3 regions of the Candidatus Clostridium radicumherbarum genome follow, and region 3 is predicted to be linked to each of the others. Evidence: a T-box and tRNA genes for the amino acid it is inferred to sense, from the RefSeq annotation. Region 3 holds a T-box; the other regions hold tRNA genes.

Region 1 (7,308 bases), on a different contig from region 3:
TTATAAATGCACTATTAGAAAATTCTCTTGTATCAGGAGAAATAGTTATAATAATTCAAGGTGAAATTGGTAATGCGGATATTAAAATAATTGAAAAACCTAAGTCAAAGCTTATTATAAGACAAGTAGACAATTCTAAAAATCTAACTGCAGCATTTCTAAAACAGATGATAGACTTCTACAATCCTCATAGAATTATTGTTGAATATAATGGAACAAAGCTTTTGATGGAAATTTTAAATGTACTCGAGGATGGAACTTTAGTAGAAAGCTTAAGGGAACCGATAATTTATAATCTTTTGGAAGCTTCTACTTTCTTTGTTTATTACAATAACATGAAGGAGCTTATAGAACCTTTTATTATAAACAGCAATCTTATCGTGATTAATAATTGTAGTAACATATCCCTTAAAGAAAAAAACAAAATTTTAAAAAAGCTAAAGGAATTAAATCCTAGGACTATTATTTTAACGAATGATAATCTAAAAGAACTAGAAGAAGTACTTAAGAAAGCAGAAATCATAGATAGAGGACTAGTAAAAAAAGTTTTTATAAAAATAAAAAACAGGCAGGCAAATAAGGCTGTTAGGAGTAGATAAAATTGAATGCAGAGATTTTACAAAATTTTTCTGTGATTTTTATAAGCATAATACTTGAGGCTCTTCCTTTTGTAATGTTAGGAGTTATAATATCAGCGCTAATTCAGGTTTTTATATCTGAAAATACCATAGCGAGACTACTGCCCAAAAATAAATTTTTAGGAATTCTCATGGCATCACTATCGGGATTTGTTTTTCCTATATGTGAATGTGCAGTTATTCCCATTGGGAGAAGATTAATAAAGAAAGGTGTGCCAGTAAACATGGCTGTAGCTTTCATGCTTTCTGTGCCAATAGTTAACCCCATTGTTCTTTTATCCACTTACTATGCCTTCCATGGAAGACCTTATGTAGTACTTATAAGAGGCCTAGTAGGCTTTATTATTGCACTTACAATTGGCACTATAATGGGAGCTGTAGAAAACTTAAACTGCTTAAAGCCCTCTTATTCTGACTACGAAAATATCTGCTCCTGCGGCTATAATCACAGTTATAAAAAGAAAGCTTCAAGGTTTATGGAAGTCCTTAATCATGTAAACACTGAACTTTATGATATAGGTAAGTTTCTTATAATTGGAGCCTTCATTTCAGCTGCCTTCCAAGCAGTGGTGCCCAGAAACCAGATTCTAAGTTTAGGTCAGAATTCTACATATTCTATAATTGTTATGCTACTATTTGCATTTTTAGTTTCACTATGTTCTGAGGCAGATGCTTTTATAGCAAGTACCTTTATTGGGCAATTTACCTTAGGAAGTATAATTGGATTTTTACTTTTAGGACCTATGATAGACATTAAAAATACCTTAATGCTAAATTACTCTTTTAAGAAAGGTTTTATTGCTAAGCAGCTAATTTTAATATTCGCATTTTGTTTTGCTGCAGCCTATATTATAAATGTATTTTTTAAATTATAATTACATATTGCAAGATAAACAGAGCTGGTGAGACTTATTTGCTTATAAAAAGGGGTCAAATTAAAATGAAGAGATTTAATATTAATGAATTTATATGGTTTATAATTTTGCTTGTATTTACCTTCTACATCTATTATTTACTTTCATCTACCAAGATTACAATGTTTGTCCACCCTAAGCTTGCTAAGTATTCCGCCTTTTCTTTAGTGGTCCTTGGAGAACTTACAATACTGCAAATTTTCAATGTATTTACAGTTAAAACAAGAATTAAATTTAAGAAAGGCTATGTACTATTTATTTTAGTTTTAGTTATAGGCATATTTATTGCACCAAGAGGCTTAAATTCTGAAATAGCAGAGAAAAAAGGTATTACTTTTGTAAGTTCAAGCAGTACTGAGAATATAGGAAGTCATACTCATACCAAAGATGATGTTATAAACGGAAATGTAATTAGCTTTAATGATGAAAACTACATTCATTATTTTGAAGATTTAAGTGGAAATCTTGAAAAACATATTGGAAAGGGTATAATAATTAGTGGTTATGTAACAAAAGATGATAAGCTTAATAAGGATGAATTTATTATTACTAGACTATTAGTAAACTGCTGCGCTGCTGATTCTCAGGTTATTGGTATCTTGTGCAAAACTGATGGTAATAAGGTTTTAAAGAATGATACATGGGTAAGGGTAGAAGGGGTGGTAAGCTTTAAGGAAAATGAGAATAGCAAGATTAATAGAAAGCTTCCATTAATTATTGAAGGTAAGGTTACGAAAATAAATAAACCTGTAACCCCTTATATATATGAATAAATTAGCTAAACTTAATAAATATAAAGTTTTGAGCAAATAAAAAAGATATACTTACGTATATCTTTTGGTGGAGGAAGATGGATTCGAACCATCGAAGTCACTGACAACAGATTTACAGTCTGCCCCCTTTGGCCGCTCGGGAATTCCTCCAAAAGTGGAGCTGGCAATAGGAATCGAACCTACAACCTGCTGATTACAAGTCAGCTGCTCTACCGTTGAGCCATGCCAGCATATTAAGTTACATGGTGGGCACAACAGGGCTCGAACCTGTGACCCTCTGCTTGTAAGGCAGATGCTCTCCCAGCTGAGCTATGCGCCCATGCAATTTATTTATCTAACCGACGAATTTTATTATACATAGAATATAATATCTTATCAAATGGTATTATAGACTAAATTTTTAAATTAAACCTATTTATCTTCATTTTAGTAAGCTTTTCTTCTGTTTTGATATAAAGTCAGTGAAAGCTCGAGATTACGATAATATTATTAGTCTTTGGATGATTTTTATTCAATAATTAAGTAATAATGCTAAAGGTTCCATTAATAATTATATAAAAATATATTGAAATAAATAAAAATACATAGTATAATCTAACTTGTCGTTAGGTTAAATGCTTAATGATTACAAATAAACAATTTAGTTTCATGAGTATATGGAGAGATGTCCGAGTGGTTTAAGGAGCACGCCTGGAAAGCGTGTGTAGGGGAAACTCTACCGGGGGTTCGAATCCCCCTTTCTCCGCCAGTTGAACTTTCCGTGCTAGATGGGGAACTAGCGGTGCCCTGTAACCTGCAAACCGCTACAGCAGGGTTGAATTCCTCGCTTAGGCTCTAGCGTGTAAGGTCTGGTCTATAAAAGTGGCGTTGAGAATCGGGTCCTACGCAACGAAAACTCATGAACCCCGTCAGGTCCGGAAGGAAGCAGCGGTAAGTGAATATTTTCGTGTGCCGTAGGGAAACCTGGTTTGAGCTAACTGTATAGATAACGCTTATATGCTAGCAGTCGAAGCGAGGTGCACGGTTTATAATAATTGAAACTAGATTAAAGGATGCTCTTAAGGCATCTTTTTTATTTTTTTGATTATATTGTGTTAAAGGATATCACATTAAGGTATAATATAAGTTAAGAGTGGCATGCGGCACGAGAAACGTCCCTGTGCCACATACCACCCCCACATGTCAGCAAAGAGGTGAGAAAATGGCATATACCGCTTTATATAGAGAATGGAGACCTAAAAATTTCAGTGATGTGGTAGGTCAGAAAAATATAACTACAACCTTAAAGAATCAAATAATAAATAATAGAATTGCCCATGCCTATCTTTTATGTGGTACTAGGGGAACAGGAAAAACCTCTACTGCTAAGATTATGGCAAAGGCGGTAAATTGTTTGGATTTACAAGAAGGAGAGCCCTGTAATAAGTGTGAAATGTGCAAAAGTATAAATGCAGGACTTTCAATAGATGTTGTTGAATTAGATGCTGCTTCACATAATGGAGTGGGAAATATTAGAGATATTATAGACGAAGTTCAATATCCTCCAAGGGAAGCAAAATATAAGGTATATATAATGGATGAAGTTCATATGCTTTCTGACGGGGCTGTTAATGCCTTTCTTAAAACCTTAGAGGAACCTCCAAGCAGAACAATTTTTATTTTGGCTACAACAGATCCGCAAAAACTTCCTATAACTATACTTTCTAGATGTCAAAGGTTTGATTTTACGAGAATAAGAAGTGAAGATATTTATGGACTGCTTAGAAAGATAGTTAAGGAACAAGGAGTTTTTGCAGATGATAAAAGCTTAAATCTTATTGCCAGAATGTCAGATGGAGCTATGAGAGATGCATTAAGTATATTAGACCAGGCAATTTCTATGGGAAATGGCAAAGTGGAATATGATGAAATAATAAATATGCTTGGACTTGTTACTAATGAAAATTTACTAAAGCTTACAGATGCAGTAATAGACAAAGATGTTGAAAAGTCCATGAAAATTGTTGATGATATAGTTTTTAGCGGCAAGGATATCTATAACTTCATTAAAGAAATGATCAGCCATACGAGAAATTTAATGATGGCTAAAATAAGTAAAAATCCAGAAGAAATATTAGATATGTCTGTTGAGAATATAGAGAGTTTAAAAGAACAGGCTCAAAAAATAAGAGTAGAAGAGCTTATGAGAAATATAAGAATTCTTCAAGAAGCTGAAGAACAATCAAAATGGAGCAAGCAAAGCAGAATTTTTTTAGAGCTTGCTATTATAAAGTTATGTAAAATTGAATATGATACTTCTAAGGAGGTACTTCTTTCTAGGATTAATAAGCTTGAAGAAGCTTTAAAAAGCGGTAAAATAGCTGTTGCATTAAGTGAAACTCAACCTGAAAAAGTTGTTAAAAAGTCTCCTGCCTTAGGTGCCAAAAAGGTAGAAGTTAATAAAATAGAACAATTTGAAGAAAAAAATACTGCCTCTACCTTAACCTTAGATACTGTGAGAAAATCTTGGAGAGATATCTTGGAGATGGTTAAGGTTAGAAGCACTGCTGCAAACTCTGCACTACTAGGTACCGGGGAAGTAGTTAATTGTAAAGATGGAATTATAGAGGTTAAATTTGATAAGCAGTATGCATTTAGCAGGCAAAGGCTTGAAAGAGAGGATATAAAAAAGGTAATTGAAGATGTGGTTTCTTCAGTATTAAAAGAAAAAGTCAGAATAAAATATACTGTAGAGGAAAAAGAGATAGTAAAATCACCTGAAGACATATTAAAAGAAACTTTTGGTGAGGAAGTTGTAGAAATAATTGACCAATAAGTATATAATGTTAATTATGTATATTAGTTTAATTAAATAATAAATAATGTATTTTTAGGAGGTAAAGTATGCCAAAAGGTGGTTTCCCTGGTCTTGGCGGCGGGGCTAACATGAATAATCTAATGAAGCAAGCGCAAAAATTCCAGCAGCAAATGGAAGAAATGCAAAAGAATCTTGAAAGCAAAACCTATGAAGAAAAAGCAGGTGGCGGTGCTGTAACTGTAGTTGTAAATGGCAAAAGACAACTTATAGATATTAAAATAGATCCAGAAGTATTAGATCCAGATGATGTAGAAATGCTGCAGGATTTAATAATGACTGCTTGTAATGCGGCTCTTAGAAAAGCAGAAGAAGATACAACAAGTCAAATGGGAAAATTAACAGGCGGACTTAATATACCAGGAATGTTTTAACAATCCATAAAGCAATAGGTCATTTAAGTTTTTCATAGTTAGTTAAGACTACTACGAATTAACAAGTAATAAGCAATGAAGAATAAAGAATGAAGAATTAAAAAATACAGCTGAAGGAAGAATTAAATCAATTCTTAGCAGTATTTAGCACTTAATTTTTCATTCTTAATTTATTTAAGAGAGTAAACGGAGGTAAATGTCCTAAATGGACATTTACGAGCAATTATCGAGTGGGAGCCAGAGAGCTTAATTGCTCAGTGTGACCACTAAAGGAGGAAAAAGTTATGGATTTTTATCCAGTTGCTATAGAAAAACTTATAGAAGAGTTTGCAAAGCTTCCAGGCATTGGTTATAAGACTGCACAAAGACTTACTCTTTATATATTAAATCTACCACAGGATGAGGTTCGAGGCTTTGCAGAGGCCTTAGTTAAGGCAAGAGGTACAATAAAGTACTGCTCAGTGTGCGGCAATTTTACAGATAGTGATCCTTGTGCTATTTGCGGTAATCCAAGCAGGGACAAGAGTACAATCTGCGTAGTAGAGCAGCCAAAGGATATAATGTCCGTGGAGAGAGTTAAGGAGTACAATGGCGTATATCATGTGCTCCATGGTACAATTTCCCCTATGGCAGGAAGAGGTCCTGAGCAAATAAAATTAAGAGAACTTATATCAAGACTTAACGGCGATATTAAGGAGGTTATTGTGGCTACCAATCCAAATATTGAAGGAGAAGCTACAGCAATGTTTATATCTAAAATTATAAAGCCTCTAGGAGTTAAGGTTACAAGAATAGCCCATGGAATACCAGTGGGCGGAGATTTAGATTATGCAGATGAAATTACCTTATCAAAAGCTTTAGAGGGAAGAAGAGAGATATAGTTATAATAGATAAACAATAATAGAAATAAGGCAAGGCTAAGCATAAGGCATATCTCTAAGACATACTCAATAATTACGTATAATTTTCCATATTTGTGGCAATTATTTTGTTATAAAGATTGTCCGCATGGGAGGTTATTATGAATAAGAAAGCTATTATTGATTATTTATCTAGAAATATTCAATATACAGAAGAACATAAAAAGCTTATTGAAGCTATTGAAGATGCCAGAGAAGAAATGGAAAGGGCTAGTCAATATTTTGAAATGGTCAGTTCACCTATGCTCGTTGATCATGCCATTTACATGGAAGATGCAGCAAAAGCAAAGTTTATATATCTATTAAGTAAGGCAAGGGCTGCTGGTGTTAAGATTGACACAAATATTATTCTTACCGAAATAACCTACTATTAAAGTTTAATTTAAATAGATATAATATTTTCTTAAATTACAGAATATAATAAAATAAATTAAAATCAATACAAAGGCAAATAAAGGGGGTTATTTTCATGGAATATATGGGTTATTTTTTATTAGCTATAATAGGTTTATTTTTAATAGTAAAAATATTTTCCTGGCCGATAAAAATATTTATAAAGCTAATTTCAAATGCGATTCTAGGTGTAATACTTCTAGCTTTAACTAATTTTATTGGTGGTTATTTTCACTTTGCCATAGGTATAAATTGGGCCACTGCTCTTATAGCTGGTTTTTTCGGAGTTCCAGGAGTGATTTTTTTAATAATTTTTAAGTTGTTTTTATAAAATAGGTTGGTAAAAAAATAAGACACTAACTAGTATATAACTAGTTAGTGTTTTGCATGTAATGGCTGATTATTTCCTTTGAATTTACCTCTTAGCTAATTCATTTTACTA
Region 2 (7,308 bases), on a different contig from region 3:
CATTTTTATAGATAATTACATGACGAAAGCTAGAGGAGACTTTGTTAAGGTTTATCTATTAGGTTTAAAATATTGCATAACAGGTGAAATTGGAGTTAGTTCCTCGATTCTTGCAAGTACACTGCACCTATTGGAAACCGATGTGTTAAATGCATGGAATTATTGGAATGATGAAGGTGTCATAAAAATGATGCCCATTGATAACATGGGAAACTTTAATATTCAATTCACGGATTTAAGCGAAAGAACTAATGCTAGTGATGATAATATAAACTTACTTCAGGAATTAAACAACAACTCAACTAAGGGTATGCTTCAAGACATTGAAAAACTTTTGGGACGGCCTCTTTCTCCTAAAGAAATGAGCCTTTATATCGGATGGCAGAAAGAATATAATTTTCCTCAAGAGCTAATTTTGCTGCTTATTCAATATTGTGTTTCTAAAGGAAAAACGGACTATAGGTATATAGAAAAAATCGCCATTGGCTGGTTTGATTCTAAAATAATAACAATAGAAGATGCTCAAGCATATATAAAAAGACATGAAGATAAATGGATAAAAATTCGAAAGATACTTAATTATCTTGGTATAAAAGATGGAGAGGTAATGAAGCCTCAAGAGGATATGCTTGATAAATGGATAAATACTTATAAATTTCCTCTTGAAGTAATATATAAAGCCTGCGATATTTGCTTTGAAAGGATCAACAAAGCTGAGTTTAAGTATATTGATGGCATACTTACCAGTTGGTTTAAGGATGGTATTACTTCCCTAGAAGATGTAGCAAAAAAAGATATAAAAACACATTCTCCTAAGAAAAATAATGTTCATAGTAAGCAAAATAATAATAGTACCTTTAACAACTTTGAACAACGAACTTATAACTTTGACGAATTGGAAAAGAAGCTTCTAGGCTGGGAGGATAGCAATGATTAATGGTTATCAAGCTGAAATACTAACAATTTATGAGAATATAAGAGAAGAAGAAGCTAGAAATCTAGCTTCAAGAAAGCAGGAAATAGAAAAAAAGCTTCCCCTTGTAATAGAGCTTGAACGTGAAATTGGTAAGCTTTGCGTAGAACTTACTATAAGCTCCTTCAAGGATATTCAAAATCGAGACCAATATCTTGCTATGTTAAAGGAAAAAATAACTGATTTAAGAATTAAAAAATCTGAGCTTCTTAATAAAAATGGTTACCCTATTAACTATTTAGATTTGCATTACAGGTGTGAAAAATGTAAAGATACAGGCTTTATTGGGAATCAAAAGTGTACTTGTTATAAACAAAACTTAGTAAAAATATATTATAAGAATTCTGAATTAAATATTCTCACTAAGGATAATAATTTTGATAATTTTAAGGTTGATTATTATTCTACAAGAAAAAATGAAAATGAACACGAAAGTCCAAGAAAGAACATGGAGAAAGTATTTACCCGTTCTATGAATTTCATTAGAACCTTTGGCACTAATAATGAAAATATGTTGTTCTACGGAAATTCAGGTACTGGAAAAACATTTTTATCAAATTGTATTGCAAAGGAACTTCTAGATAAAGGTTATCTTGTTGTCTACAGAACAGCTGACAGTCTCATTCAAAATCTAAAGCATATTCGCTTTGATGGAGATGAAGCACTTGAGGAACTTATAATAAATTGCGACTTACTCATAATTGATGACCTTGGGACTGAACAAATTACTGATTTTTCAAAAACAGAATTATTTAATTTATTAAATAAAAAGCTATTAAAGGGTAAAAATATGATTGTTTCCACTAATTGTACACTAGAAGAACTACTTCAGATTTATTCAGAAAGGATAAGTTCCAGGCTTCTTGGAAACTTTGGTCTCTATAAATTCTTTGGTGATGATATAAGAATAAAAAAGAACTTAAATAAGGCTAAGTAAAAAAATGTGGCATGGGGACATATCTCCTGCCACATCTTTTTACTTAAATTTAAAATTAATATTTATTGATTTTTAGTGTTATTAATTGATCTTAGTAATTTGAAAATAATTTATTTAATAAATGAGAGTAATTGAAAAAATCCTAAGCTTATAGCTTAGGATTTTTCTGGCGACCCAGAAGGGGCTCGAACCCTCGACCTCCGGCGTGACAGGCCGGCACTCTAACCAACTGAGCCACTGGGCCATATTTTATTAATTAATTAAGTGGTGGGCACAACAGGGCTCGAACCTGTGACCCTCTGCTTGTAAGGCAGATGCTCTCCCAGCTGAGCTATGCGCCCACTTATTGGTGACTCATAGGGGAATCGAACCCCTGTTACCACCGTGAAAGGGTGGTGTCTTGACCGCTTGACCAATGAGCCAAATTAAAAATGGAGCTGGCAATAGGAATCGAACCTACAACCTGCTGATTACAAGTCAGCTGCTCTACCGTTGAGCCATGCCAGCAAAAATGGCGACCCAGAAGGGGCTCGAACCCTCGACCTCCGGCGTGACAGGCCGGCACTCTAACCAACTGAGCCACTGGGCCATATTTAGTAATTAATTAAGTGGTGGGCACAACAGGGCTCGAACCTGTGACCCTCTGCTTGTAAGGCAGATGCTCTCCCAGCTGAGCTATGCGCCCACTTATTGGTGACTCATAGGGGAATCGAACCCCTGTTACCACCGTGAAAGGGTGGTGTCTTGACCGCTTGACCAATGAGCCAAATTCTATCTTGCCGCCTTAGCGACCCGACATAGACTATAATACATAAAATTTACTTCCATGTCAACTAATTTTTAAATATATTTTTCATTAATTAACTGTTATATTTTACCTGTTCCTTCAAGCTTCTTCTTACTCGTTATAGCTCAATAATGCTACCTAAATCACTTATATCACTATTTCCTTTTATAAAAAGACAATTCTACTAAAGCGCAGCCTTCTATTGCAGTAATTCCATTGATTTTACAGTATTCTTTTATGTCCGCACTTTCTGCACCGGGCTGAATTAATACTTTATCTATTCCGAGATTTTTTACTTCCTCTAATATCTTTAAACCTGAAACTGGATTAATGCAAAGATCTACAACATCAATTACATAATTCACTTCTTTTAAACTTTTATAAATACCTCCTGTTGTATCTCTTGGATTAATTCCTTCTACATTAAAGCCTTCATTTTTAAGTGAGCTTAATATTCTGCTTGCATATTTACTGCTATTTAAAACATCACCAACTACTACCCAATTTTTATAGTTTAACAATTCCTGTGCCTGCATTCTAACAACTCCCTTATTTAGATTTATTATTATATTATGTACTAAAATAAAATATATAGCTATACCCTTTGTATTTAAATTATAGAAACTTCTAATATGAAATATTTTGTTAATATATTCAAAATCATGATTTTAGGTTAAAATATAAAGATAATAGACTAACTCTGAAAGGGAGATTATTTTGAAGCATAAAGTTATTATTATAGGTGGCGGTGCTGCAGGAATAATGGCAGCGTTGCAGCTTAAGGATATGGGAATTGATGCAGCTATTGTTGAAGGCAATGATAGAATTGCAAAGAAGCTATTAACTACTGGAAATGGAAGATGCAATATTAGTAATAAACACATAGAAGAATCTAGATATCATAGTGAAAATGCTGGTTTTTATGCTCAAAGTTTAAACAATTTTTCAGTTAATGATACCATTGATTTTTTTTCTTCTATTGGTCTGCCCTTAGTTACCCTTGAAGAAGGTAAGATATTCCCAATGTCTCTTCAGGCATCTTCTGTAATAGACATTCTAAGGCTGGCCCTTGAAGATAGAAATATACCTTTATATCTTAATGCAAAGGTAAACAAAATAACTGTTTTAAATAAGCATTTTAAAATAGAAACAAAAAATCTGGATGCTTTTGAAGCTGAAAAAGTTATTTTATGCTGTGGTGGTAAGTCTGCGCCAAATACAGGTTCAGACGGCTTAGGCTATAACTTAGCAAAAGCTCTAGGTCATAGTATAGTAAATCCAATCCCTTCACTAGTGCAGCTAAAGCTAGAATACAAAAATCTAAAAGCCTTAGCTGGAGTAAAGTTTATTGGGATTGCAGAAATATATGTTAATGGAGAATTAAAAAGAAAAGAATTTGGAGAGATCTTATTCACAGATTACGGCATTTCAGGACCACCCATACTTCAATTAAGCCGATATGCTTCCTATTTCCTCTCCAATGGAAATTCTGTAGAAGTTAAAGTAGATATCATGTACACCATGAATATGGATGCTTTAGTAGATTTTTTAGACTCTCACTTTGCTGTATTTAATTATAGAAGTATTTATGACTCATTGATAGGTATAATAAACAAAAAAATGATTCCTATTATATTAAAAGAAGCCGGAATCTATGATATTCATAAACCTTGCTCAGATTTAGAATATAGTGAAAGGCAAAGTTTATATTCTTTATTAAAGGCTTGGAAATTTACGGTTTATGATACTAATAGCTTCTCAAATGCTCAGGTTACAGCTGGTGGTATTAACACTAAAGAAATTAATCCTCACACAATGGAGTCACTTATAGTTCCAAATCTTTATTTTGCTGGTGAGGTACTGGATGTTGATGGAGACTGTGGTGGATTCAACCTACAATGGGCATGGAGTTCAGCCAACACGGCAGCTAATGGAATTAATCAAAGTTTAAAATAAATAACGAATTAAGGAGGTTTTCTTGTGGAAAAACCTCCTTCTTTTATTTAGTTAAATGTTCTTTATTCCCCATTTAAAATGACTTAGTGCTGTTTATTTATTTTCTTTCACATTTAATAAATCTAAAAAGAACATAAATAAAGGAATACCGATTAAAAGACCCCATACCCCCATAAAATGCTCAGAGATAATTAAAACTATAAATATAATAAATACAGGCAGGTCAGTTTTAGATGCCATTAACTTTGGATTTAATACATAGCTTTCTAGAGCATGTAACGCAGCTATAAGTATTAGTACGTAAAATATTTTTAAAAGTCCGCCATATCTATAAGCTATTATGGTAAGGGGGACTAAAGAGGCTATTGTTCCTGCAACAGGTACTAAGCTGAAAAAGAAAACCATAACTCCAAGGCCTAAAATCTGTCTAAATCCTAATATGCTAAGCCCTATCATGGATAAGCAGGAGTTTATAAACGCAATTATAATCTGGGCTTGTATAACCTTTCCAAAGGAATTCAGAAAGTTAACTCCAAAATCATGTAGGTATCTGTAGAAACCGGAAACCCTGCTGTCCTTAAATCGTCTCATAAATTCTGAAACTTTGTTTTTTTCAAGCATAAAGAACATGCTTAACATTAAAGATAAAAATATATTTACGCTCCAAGTACCTATATTTTTTGCAGATTGAAGTAAGAAGTCAACTCCACCTTTGGTTATGTTTTTAAAATCAATTTGGGCATATACCTGCTCATATATTGGCAATAAGTACCTGGGTATATGTATACTTGATTTGAAATCAAACTCAGACATTTCCAATGTCATCTGATTTATAATAATTATAATTTGATTTATAACTACAGGAATATATTTATATATGAAAAAAGTTATTAAAGTTGCCATCAAAAGAAAAATAATCAAAGTAAATAAAGTATTACTTAAGTGCACAAACTTCCCAATTCTTTTTGTAATTGCATTCTCCGTACTATAAATAAAATATATGAAAAGAAAGGTTAATAAAAAAGTATTTATTAATCCTCTTAAAAAATATAAAAATATTATAAAGGTTATGAGAACTAAAATTCTCTTAGTAATCTCCTTTTGAAATAATTCTTTTAAAAATCCCATCTTCACCGCATCCTTCCAAATTCTAAGCCAATTATATACTATTATACTACATATATAATAAAAAACTTGTCAATTAATTTTATTTTTTAGAAACATATGGATTATTCTTAATATAAAATCTCCAAGGATAGAAGGCTGCCTCTTCAGCATAATCTATATTTATACGAGTAGTGCTCACCATTTCAAAAGATGCTTTATTTTCATCAGACATAATATATAATTCATCTCCACATAAGTTTTTTGCATTATCCATTCTATCTATTTTTAAAGCCCTGCAAAGTTTTCCCGGGCCGTTAGTAAGTCCCTTTACTTCACTTTTATTTAATTCCTCTTTACTTTTATTGTATCTATTTATTGCCATGGCATCCATATTAGAAATAGGTTCTAATGCTCTAATCAGTATTGCCTGAGGCTTGCCTATCTCCTCTACAACTACATTCATGCAGTGATACATTCCGTATATAAAATAAACATAGGAAAATCCGCCTAGACCATACATAACTTCATTTCTTTCAGTTCTTCTATTATTATAGGAATGAGCCGCCTTATCTTTTGGTCCCATATACGCTTCTACTTCCACTATTTTCCCTATTATTTCTTCTCCCTCGGCTTTATTCACAAGATACTTACCAAGCAAATCCTTTGCTACTGTTACGCTATCTCTCATATAAAAATCCCTGTTAAGTTTTTTCAAGCTATCATTCCTTCCCCACATAAATACAGACACGAAAACATATTAGAAAAACGGCATCCTTTTAATGGCTATATAATTATTATAAGCCTAAATGCACCTTTCTCATATTCTCGTGTCATAATTGTATTAGTTTACTTATTTTTATTTGAATTTGATTTATTTTTTTCATCACTTTGCTTGTCTGAAGACCCTATAGAACCCATTTGCTGTTGGGCCTGCTCCATAAACAGATTCATTTGAGACAGTGCCTCATTAGATTTTAATTGCTCATTAACCTGCTGGAGGGCTGCCATAGCCTGTTCTATGGACTTTTGAACCTGCTGCTGGATTTGCTGCTGCTGCTTTTGTGCTTCATTTCTAAAATCATTCATCTGCTTTGCAAGCTGCTGCATTGCATTTTCCTTTTCTCCGCCCTTTGAATTGTTATTTTTACTTTGATTATTGTTTGAAGAACTTTGGTTGCTATTACTATCTCCAGAACCTCCATTACTGGTTCCTCCATATGAATTGCTCTGCATATCATAAAGGGTTTGCTGCATACTGCTTAATTGTTCCTTTAAATTACTAATTTCTTGAGCCATTTCTGTATCATTAGAACTGCTATAATTAAAATAATCATCTAAAGAGTTCATATTATTATTATTACTATTATTGCTGTCGCTAACCATTTTATATGCCTCCTAAAACTACATATTTATTTATGTAGTTTTACCAATTTTTTTCATTATTATGCAAGTAAACAGTAATTTTCTACAAAATTCCATAGCAGCTACTGAGTTTAGCAAAATAATAGAAAATACAGAGGCAATTTTATTTAGAATCTATTTTATTGT
Region 3 (7,308 bases):
GACATAGTGGTTACCCCAAAATGGCTTTATAATTTAAAAACTTGTTTGTATAGCAGTAATGATATAGGCGCTGTTGGCCCTATAACAAACTATGCCTGGAATAATCAATCTATAGAAATCCCCTATACTTCTATTCAAGAAATGATTTCATTTTCTAAGACTATAAATAATTCGGACAGAAGTAAATGGGAGCCAAAGGCCAAGCTTGTAGGGTTTTGTATTCTTATAAAAAGAAAGGTTTTGGATATTATTGGTGTGCTTGATGAGCGGTTTTCTCCAGGTAACTTCGAGGATGATGATTTGTGCGTAAGAATAATAGAGGCAGGTTATAAATTATTTGTTTGTAATGATTGTTTTATTCATCATTATGGAAATGCCACTTTTAAAAAAGAACCGGTAAAGTTTAGCAATATAATTGCAGTAAATTCTCAAAAATTCAGAGAAAAATGGGGCTTTGAGGCTGCATTAACTGAAAATTTAAAATCTGATATAATATCACTTATTAATGAAACTAGGGACAAGGAAATGAATATACTAGAAGTTGACTGTGGTAGAGCAGCTACCTTATTAAGACTTAAATATTTATATCCTTATGCTGAGCTTTATGGAGTAGAGGCAAATAAAAGTATTGCTGATATTACAAGTAAATTAATCCAATGTTTAGCTAAGGAAATTGAGGATTTTCCTCTAGAATTTAAGGATACGCTATTTGATTATATAATTTTAGGAGATTTTCTTCAGTACTGTATAGATCCACGTAAACTTCTTAAGGAGCTTCGTAAGTATTTAAAGCCTCAAGGTTATGTAATTGCAGAAGTTCCCAATCTTATACACTTCTCAGTACTCCGTGACCTTTTAAAAGGTAATTTTATATATGGTGCAAATGGTATATTAAATAAAAATCAAAATAACTTTTTTACCTATAATGATATAAATAATATAGCTTTGGAATGTGGTTATAAAATTCCCTATGTTCTATATTGGACTAGCGGTAGAAATGAGGAGGATGAAAAGTTTTTAAGTGATATATGTTCTATTTCTGGAGAGAATATGAGATGGCACTTTATGTCCTATAAATATATAGCTAGAATTCAAAATAATAATGCAGATTAAATTACTGAAAGAGGGGCATATTTTACCTAGCCTCTCTTTTTAACAATTAGTTAATAGATTTTAAGCTTTTTAATCAATTTAAAAATAAGGCTTGAAAAATTATAATAAAAAATATTATAGACTACTGAAAATATAAATAATATGGCTAATTGAATTATTATTCCACCAGGAATATTTGTACCAAAAACAGGTATACCTATGCCATAATTCATAATACTTAAGGTAATAGTTAGGATTACAGAACTTATAAGCCAAGTAATGGTCTTCTTTTTTGTATAGTAGCTGCATATTCCAAGTGAAATTCCTATAATTCCATTAGTACATAAGAAAAATATCCCTTCATGGGTACTTATAAGCATAATAAGCATACTAGCAGTGAAATAAGATAATAGGCCGATTTTAGGACTTAATCTTGAAACAATATAAATAGGAACTGCACTAAGTATAGTTAAAATAACAAATAGCTCTGAAAGAAAAACAGGAATTACTTGAAACAAAGCTGCTATAACTGCCAATAATGCGCCAACTACAACAGTTTTTGTATTACTCATGGTTTCCCTCCTTCTTCTTAATTTCTGGATGCAGTAGAAATGCAGTTTATAAACACTTTATAGCTGAACACTGTTCCTTATAGTATATGATATTAAACAAGATATGCTATTAAAAATGAATTTGGAATATCTTTTTGTCTGCTAAATTAAATATACTTATAATTGCACGGCCTGCAAACAGGTGATAATATTTATATATGCATTTATTTAATTTTAGGAGGCTTTATAATGGAAAATAAAGAGCTTGTAACCTACAAATACAGATGGGTAGTTCTTTTTATGTTCATGCTTATGATGGCTGTGCAGCAGCTATTATGGATAACCTTTGCTGCCATCACTACGGATGCAGCTGCTTATTTTAAGGTTTCTGAGCTTAGCATTGGAATTCTTTCTATGGTATTTATGATTGTATACATATTTGCTTCTATACCTGCTTCATGGCTTATAGATACCTATGGCTTTCATATATCTGTTGGAATAGGTTCAATTTTAACAGGTGTATTCGGCCTTCTTAGGGGACTTTTCCCTTCAAATTATACCTTTGTATTAATATTTCAAATAGGCATTGCAATTGGACAACCATTTATAGTCAATGCTGTTACTAAAGTTGCTGCTAGATGGTTTCCTATTGAAGAAAGGGGTACAGCATCAGGATTAGCTTGGCTTGCAGGTTACCTAGGTCTAATTGCAGGCTTAGTACTAACACCTTATCTTATTATAGGTAACAATATTCCAAAGATGCTCCTTTATTATGGAATAGTATCTTTACTTTCAGCAGTACTCTTTATAGCCTTTGCAAAGGAAAATCCCCCCACAGCTCAATGCAAACCAGAGGAGGAAGAAAGGTCCTTAGTTTTTGACGGTTTAAAGCAAATGCTTACAAATAAAGAATTTATCTTATTAATGATTATCTTTTTTATTGGTCTTGGAGTATTTAACGGCCTATCAACTTGGATTGAAAATATACTTAAGCCTCGCGGTTTTACATCAATTCAGGCAGGAATTATAGGTGGAAGCATGGTTTTAAGCGGAGTTATTGGTTCAGCTATAATACCACTGCTTTCTGATAAGCTTCATAATAGAGTAGGTTTTATTATATTAGCTATAACAGGCTCTATTCCTGGTCTTATAGGAATTACCTATGCTACAAGCTATCCTGTTGTTCTTATTTCTGCCTTTAGTCTTGGTTTCTTTATGCTAAGCTGTGCACCCTTAGGTTTTCAATACGGAGCTGAAATCGCCTATCCAGCTCCTGAAGGAACCTCAAGCGGTATACTTATGATGATGGGACAAATTTCAGGTATAATTTTTATATTTGGTATGGATGCCCTTAAATCCACTAAGACGGATTCCATGACCGTTCCAATGAATGTACTAATAATTCTAATGCTTATAACAGTTTTGTTATGTATCAAATTAAAGGAGCCAGTTAAGGAAAGAAGCTTTGTATTTGAAAAATAAAAAGAATAGATTTTAAAATAGAGATAATATAAATTTTTAGGAAAAGAATAAACCTAAAGCCTTAGTGTTGTCGTTTGAATGTAATAATTAACGAAAACACATGGCTTTAGGTTTATTTTCACTATTTAAGCTGCCTATTATCTATTTCTTCTCTTATTTCTGCAATAAACTCATAAAGCACAACACTACTTTGCTGACCATCATCTCTTTTTCTTACAGTAATAGTCCCGTCTGCCTGCTCTTTTTCTCCAAGAACAATCATATAAGGCACTCTTTCATTTCTAGCTTCTCTTATTTTAAAGCCAACCTTTTCTGCTCTGTCATCAATTTCCACCCTAATACCCTTATCTCTTAGTATCTTGAATACACTTTCTGCGTAGGAGTTATACTTATCAGATATTGGAAGTACCTTAACCTGCACCGGAGCTAGCCAAGTTGGGAATTTTCCTGCAAAATGTTCTATTAGTATTCCTATGAAACGCTCAATGCTTCCAAATATAACTCTATGAATTACTATTGGCCTATGCTTTTCTCCATCTCTTCCTATATAATTTAAATCAAAACGCTGAGGAAGCTGAAAGTCTAGCTGTATTGTTCCGCACTGCCAAGTTCTTCCTAAACTGTCTTGTAGATGAAAATCTATCTTTGGTCCATAGAAGGCTCCATCCCCCGGGTTTATTTTAAAGGGCATTCCTATGTCTTCTAAAGCTTCCTTAAGAGCAACCTCAGCCATATTCCATTCTTCATCTGTTCCCATAGAATTTTCTGGTCTTGTTGATAGTTCTACATTATATTTAAAGCCAAATCTCCCATAAACCTCATCAATAAGCTTAACTACTCCTTTAATTTCGTCTTTAATCTGCTCAGGCATCATAAATATGTGGGCATCATCCTGAGTAAAGGCTCTTACTCTCATTAGCCCGTGAAGTGCTCCTGACAGCTCATGTCTGTGAACTCTGCCTAGTTCTCCCGCTCTTATTGGAAGATCTCTGTAGGAATGTGTTTCTGATTTATAAACCAGCATTCCACCAGGACAATTCATTGGCTTTATAGCATATTCTTCTTCATCAATGTTAACAGTGTACATATTTTCTTTGTAGTGGTCCCAATGTCCGGAAGTTTCCCAAAGCTGTCTATTTAAAATAATTGGAGTTTCAATTTCTACATAGTTAGCTTTTCTATGAAGCTCCCTCCAATAATCTATTAGAATATTTTTCAAAATCATACCCTTAGGCAGGAAGAACGGAAATCCTGGGCCTTCCTCCATAAGTGCAAATAGCTTAAGCTCCTTGCCAAGCTTTCTGTGATCTCTCTTTTTAGCTTCTTCAAGCATATTTAAATATTCATCTAACTCACTCTTTTTTGCAAAGGCAGTTCCATATATTCTTTGAAGCATTTTATTCTTCTCACTGCCTCTCCAGTAGGCACCAGCAACAGATAAAAGCTTTATAGCTTTAACCTTTCCTGTTGAGAGTACATGAGGGCCTGCACATAAATCTATAAAATCACCCTGCCTAAAGAATGACAGTTCTTCCTCTTCTGGTAAGTCATTAATAAGCTCAACCTTATAAGCTTCATCTTTATCTTTCATAAGCTTTAGTGCTTCTTTTCTTGACATAACGGATCTTTCTAGTTTCAAGTCCTCTTTAATTATCTTCTTCATTTCTTCTTCTATTTTTTCCAGCATTTCTTGAGTAAAAGGCTTATCTATATCAAAATCATAGTAGAATCCAGTATCTATTGCAGGTCCAATAGCAAGCTTAGCTTCTGGGTATAATCTTTTTACTGCTTGAGCTAATATATGTGAAGCTGTATGTCTTAGTGCCCTTCTTCCTTCATCTTCATTTGCATTAATTACACTTCCATCTTTTAAAATTACCTTTAACATAATTTTTACCTCCTTTTATTTATAAGAATATTAATATCTATAGTGTTACTACTGTAGCCTTGCAGCTTATCCCATATATGGATGCGCTTTTTTAAAATAAAAAACTCGTCTCATGCATAAACATGGGACGAGTATTCTCGCGGTTCCACCCAAATTACAGGTATAGTAAACAAATCCTTGCTATAATTTAAATGTAATAAAAAAACTCCTCCCATACTTAGGACGAGTTTATCGCGATTCCACCCAAATTACAGCAATTAAAAACTCTATCACTGTCACTTAATACCATTAACGCTGGCTGCGGATATGCTTATGTCCATAAGGACTTCAGCAATCAACTCAGAGGTGGTTTTCAACAACACTTATTTTTAGAAGTCTTTCAGCCGATGAACTTCTTTCTCTGTAAAATAGTAATTTATTTACTTTTCCTCATCATTGTCTTTCTTTATGGTTATTATATGACTCTAAATTTAAAATGTCAATCTCTTTTTATAATTTTCAAATAATTAGCAGCTAAAGGGACGTTCATCAACTTAATGCATAAGCACCACATTGCTTAGACGTCCCATTTATTATCCTTTATTGATTCTACATATTATCTTCCTGATACTATCTTCTGATAGATTAAAAGTAACCATTAATAAGTCAATTGTATATCCAGCTTTATAAAGCTTATGAATTTCAAGGTTTCTTTTTTTAATAATTTCTCTTGTACCATTATTTTCTCCCCAACCCTTTCTTTTAGCTTCAGAGGTTGGTATATAAATCAATTCTCCCTGTATATACCTTTGAAGCTCCCTCAATAACTCTGCCGGTAATATTTCCTTTCCGTTTTTATATTGCAATACTTTATCCTCCCATTTACCTCTAATACTGCTCCGTTAACGACTTCACTTAATACTTTAATCATTACTACGCCTCCTTTTATTTCTCATTATTAATTAAATGATTATCAATCATTTAGCTCTTTATGCTTCTTTTTAGTACTAAACAATTTAGTTTTAAAAAACATATAAAAATCCCGCAGAAACTAACCATCTGCGGGATTATATACTCTAAAAAATTCAATAAAAAAAACAGGACATCCTCCTGCTACTTTCATATGACGCATATCTATGAAAACTCAGATGATGGTTAATATTTTCTCCAATATTTAGTTAATAATCGGAAACCTCTCTTCTTAACTTCATTTCTAACCCCTCCATTCACCTGAATTTGATTCTTGTATATTTTACCTGTAATTATATAATATAGAAATTCATAGTTCATGTCAACCATAAATATTCACCTCGATTGTTTACTTACTTTAAAGAGGAGGTTAGTTACCTCCCCCTATTGTTCTAGGCTTTAAGCCACCTCTTAAATATGATCAAACTTATCATCCCCTTTTCTACCATATTGACCGGTCAAGTTTATTATCCCATAAATATCCTTTTATTCTCAAGGTAAAGTTTGATTATAGCTATTTTTTCCATTAACAATTTAAGTATCTTTTTTATGATATAATCTATTTGGGTGATAAAAATGCAAGTATTAAAAAATGATTGGAACAACTTATTAGAAGATGAATTTAAAAAAGAGTACTATTTAAACCTTAGACAGTTTTTAATAAATGAATATAGGACAAGAACTATATACCCTAATATGTATGATATTTTTAACGCAATGCATTTTACAAATTATAAGGATGTAAAGGTGGTAATATTGGGACAAGACCCTTACCACGGCGCAAATCAGGCTCATGGTTTAAGCTTTTCTGTAAAACCAGGTGTTCCTGCTCCGCCTTCTCTTATGAATATCTATAAGGAGCTTAATAGTGACTTAGGCTGCTTTATACCTAATAACGGCTACTTAAAGAAGTGGTCTGATCAAGGAGTTATGCTTCTTAATACTGCATTAACAGTTAGGGAAGGCCAGGCAAATTCCCACCATAACATGGGCTGGGAGCATTTCACTGATAAAATAATCAGTTTATTAAATGATCGAGAAGACCCTATTGTTTTCATATTATGGGGAAGCAATGCTCAATCTAAACTAAATATAATAAATAATCCAAGGCATTATATTATAAAATCGGTTCATCCAAGTCCATTATCTGCTCACAGAGGCTTCTTTGGAAGCAAGCCTTTTTCTAAGACTAATAAGTTTCTTGCTTCCATAGGAAAGAAACCTATAGATTGGCAAATAGAAAATATATAAAATCACAGGGAAGTACTTATGGCTGGTTCAGCCTAAATACTTCCCTTTAGTTATTTAAATTGTATAGAAAAACAACTCTTTAATCTGATATAATAT

The links. The T-box of region 3 lies ahead of thrS (threonine--tRNA ligase). A T-box ahead of a tRNA ligase gene usually reads a tRNA of that ligase, here a tRNA-Thr.
Region 1: it has a tRNA-Thr gene. The T-box ahead of thrS (threonine--tRNA ligase) is inferred to sense a tRNA for this amino acid. The anticodon was not compared.
Region 2: it has a tRNA-Thr gene. The T-box ahead of thrS (threonine--tRNA ligase) is inferred to sense a tRNA for this amino acid. The anticodon was not compared.

What each region holds. Positions count from the first base shown of each region.
Region 1 is NZ_JBJHZY010000003.1:67,689-74,996, forward strand. Features, by position in the region: gene ACJDUH_RS14080 (GTP-binding protein) at 1-599, shown strand, start outside; gene ACJDUH_RS14085 (permease) at 602-1,513, shown strand; gene ACJDUH_RS14090 (TIGR03943 family putative permease subunit) at 1,579-2,325, shown strand; tRNA gene ACJDUH_RS14095 (tRNA-Tyr) at 2,391-2,475, opposite strand; tRNA gene ACJDUH_RS14100 (tRNA-Thr) at 2,481-2,555, opposite strand; tRNA gene ACJDUH_RS14105 (tRNA-Val) at 2,569-2,644, opposite strand; tRNA gene ACJDUH_RS14110 (tRNA-Ser) at 2,984-3,073, shown strand; RNA gene ffs (signal recognition particle sRNA large type) at 3,084-3,349, shown strand; gene dnaX (DNA polymerase III subunit gamma/tau) at 3,527-5,140, shown strand; gene ACJDUH_RS14125 (YbaB/EbfC family nucleoid-associated protein) at 5,209-5,553, shown strand; gene recR (recombination mediator RecR) at 5,838-6,434, shown strand; gene ACJDUH_RS14135 (DUF2508 family protein) at 6,575-6,847, shown strand; gene ACJDUH_RS14140 (pro-sigmaK processing inhibitor BofA family protein) at 6,943-7,197, shown strand.
Region 2 is NZ_JBJHZY010000003.1:317,476-324,783, reverse strand. Features, by position in the region: gene ACJDUH_RS15570 (DnaD domain protein) at 1-937, shown strand, start outside; gene ACJDUH_RS15565 (ATP-binding protein) at 930-1,910, shown strand; tRNA gene ACJDUH_RS15560 (tRNA-Asp) at 2,078-2,154, opposite strand; tRNA gene ACJDUH_RS15555 (tRNA-Val) at 2,176-2,251, opposite strand; tRNA gene ACJDUH_RS15550 (tRNA-Glu) at 2,258-2,332, opposite strand; tRNA gene ACJDUH_RS15545 (tRNA-Thr) at 2,343-2,417, opposite strand; tRNA gene ACJDUH_RS15540 (tRNA-Asp) at 2,423-2,499, opposite strand; tRNA gene ACJDUH_RS15535 (tRNA-Val) at 2,520-2,595, opposite strand; tRNA gene ACJDUH_RS15530 (tRNA-Glu) at 2,602-2,676, opposite strand; gene ACJDUH_RS15525 (CoA-binding protein) at 2,853-3,233, opposite strand; gene ACJDUH_RS15520 (BaiN/RdsA family NAD(P)/FAD-dependent oxidoreductase) at 3,415-4,653, shown strand; gene ACJDUH_RS15515 (AI-2E family transporter) at 4,747-5,781, opposite strand; gene ACJDUH_RS15510 (DNA-3-methyladenine glycosylase) at 5,861-6,475, opposite strand; gene ACJDUH_RS15505 (hypothetical protein) at 6,607-7,143, opposite strand; gene ACJDUH_RS15500 (DUF4349 domain-containing protein) at 7,286-7,308, opposite strand, start outside.
Region 3 is NZ_JBJHZY010000001.1:291,809-299,116, reverse strand. Features, by position in the region: gene ACJDUH_RS01500 (glycosyltransferase) at 1-1,113, shown strand, start outside; gene ACJDUH_RS01495 (YybS family protein) at 1,164-1,664, opposite strand; gene ACJDUH_RS01490 (MFS transporter) at 1,893-3,125, shown strand; gene thrS (threonine--tRNA ligase) at 3,247-5,013, opposite strand; T-box leader at 5,229-5,458, opposite strand; gene ACJDUH_RS01480 (CD3324 family protein) at 5,586-5,858, opposite strand; gene ACJDUH_RS01475 (uracil-DNA glycosylase) at 6,538-7,212, shown strand.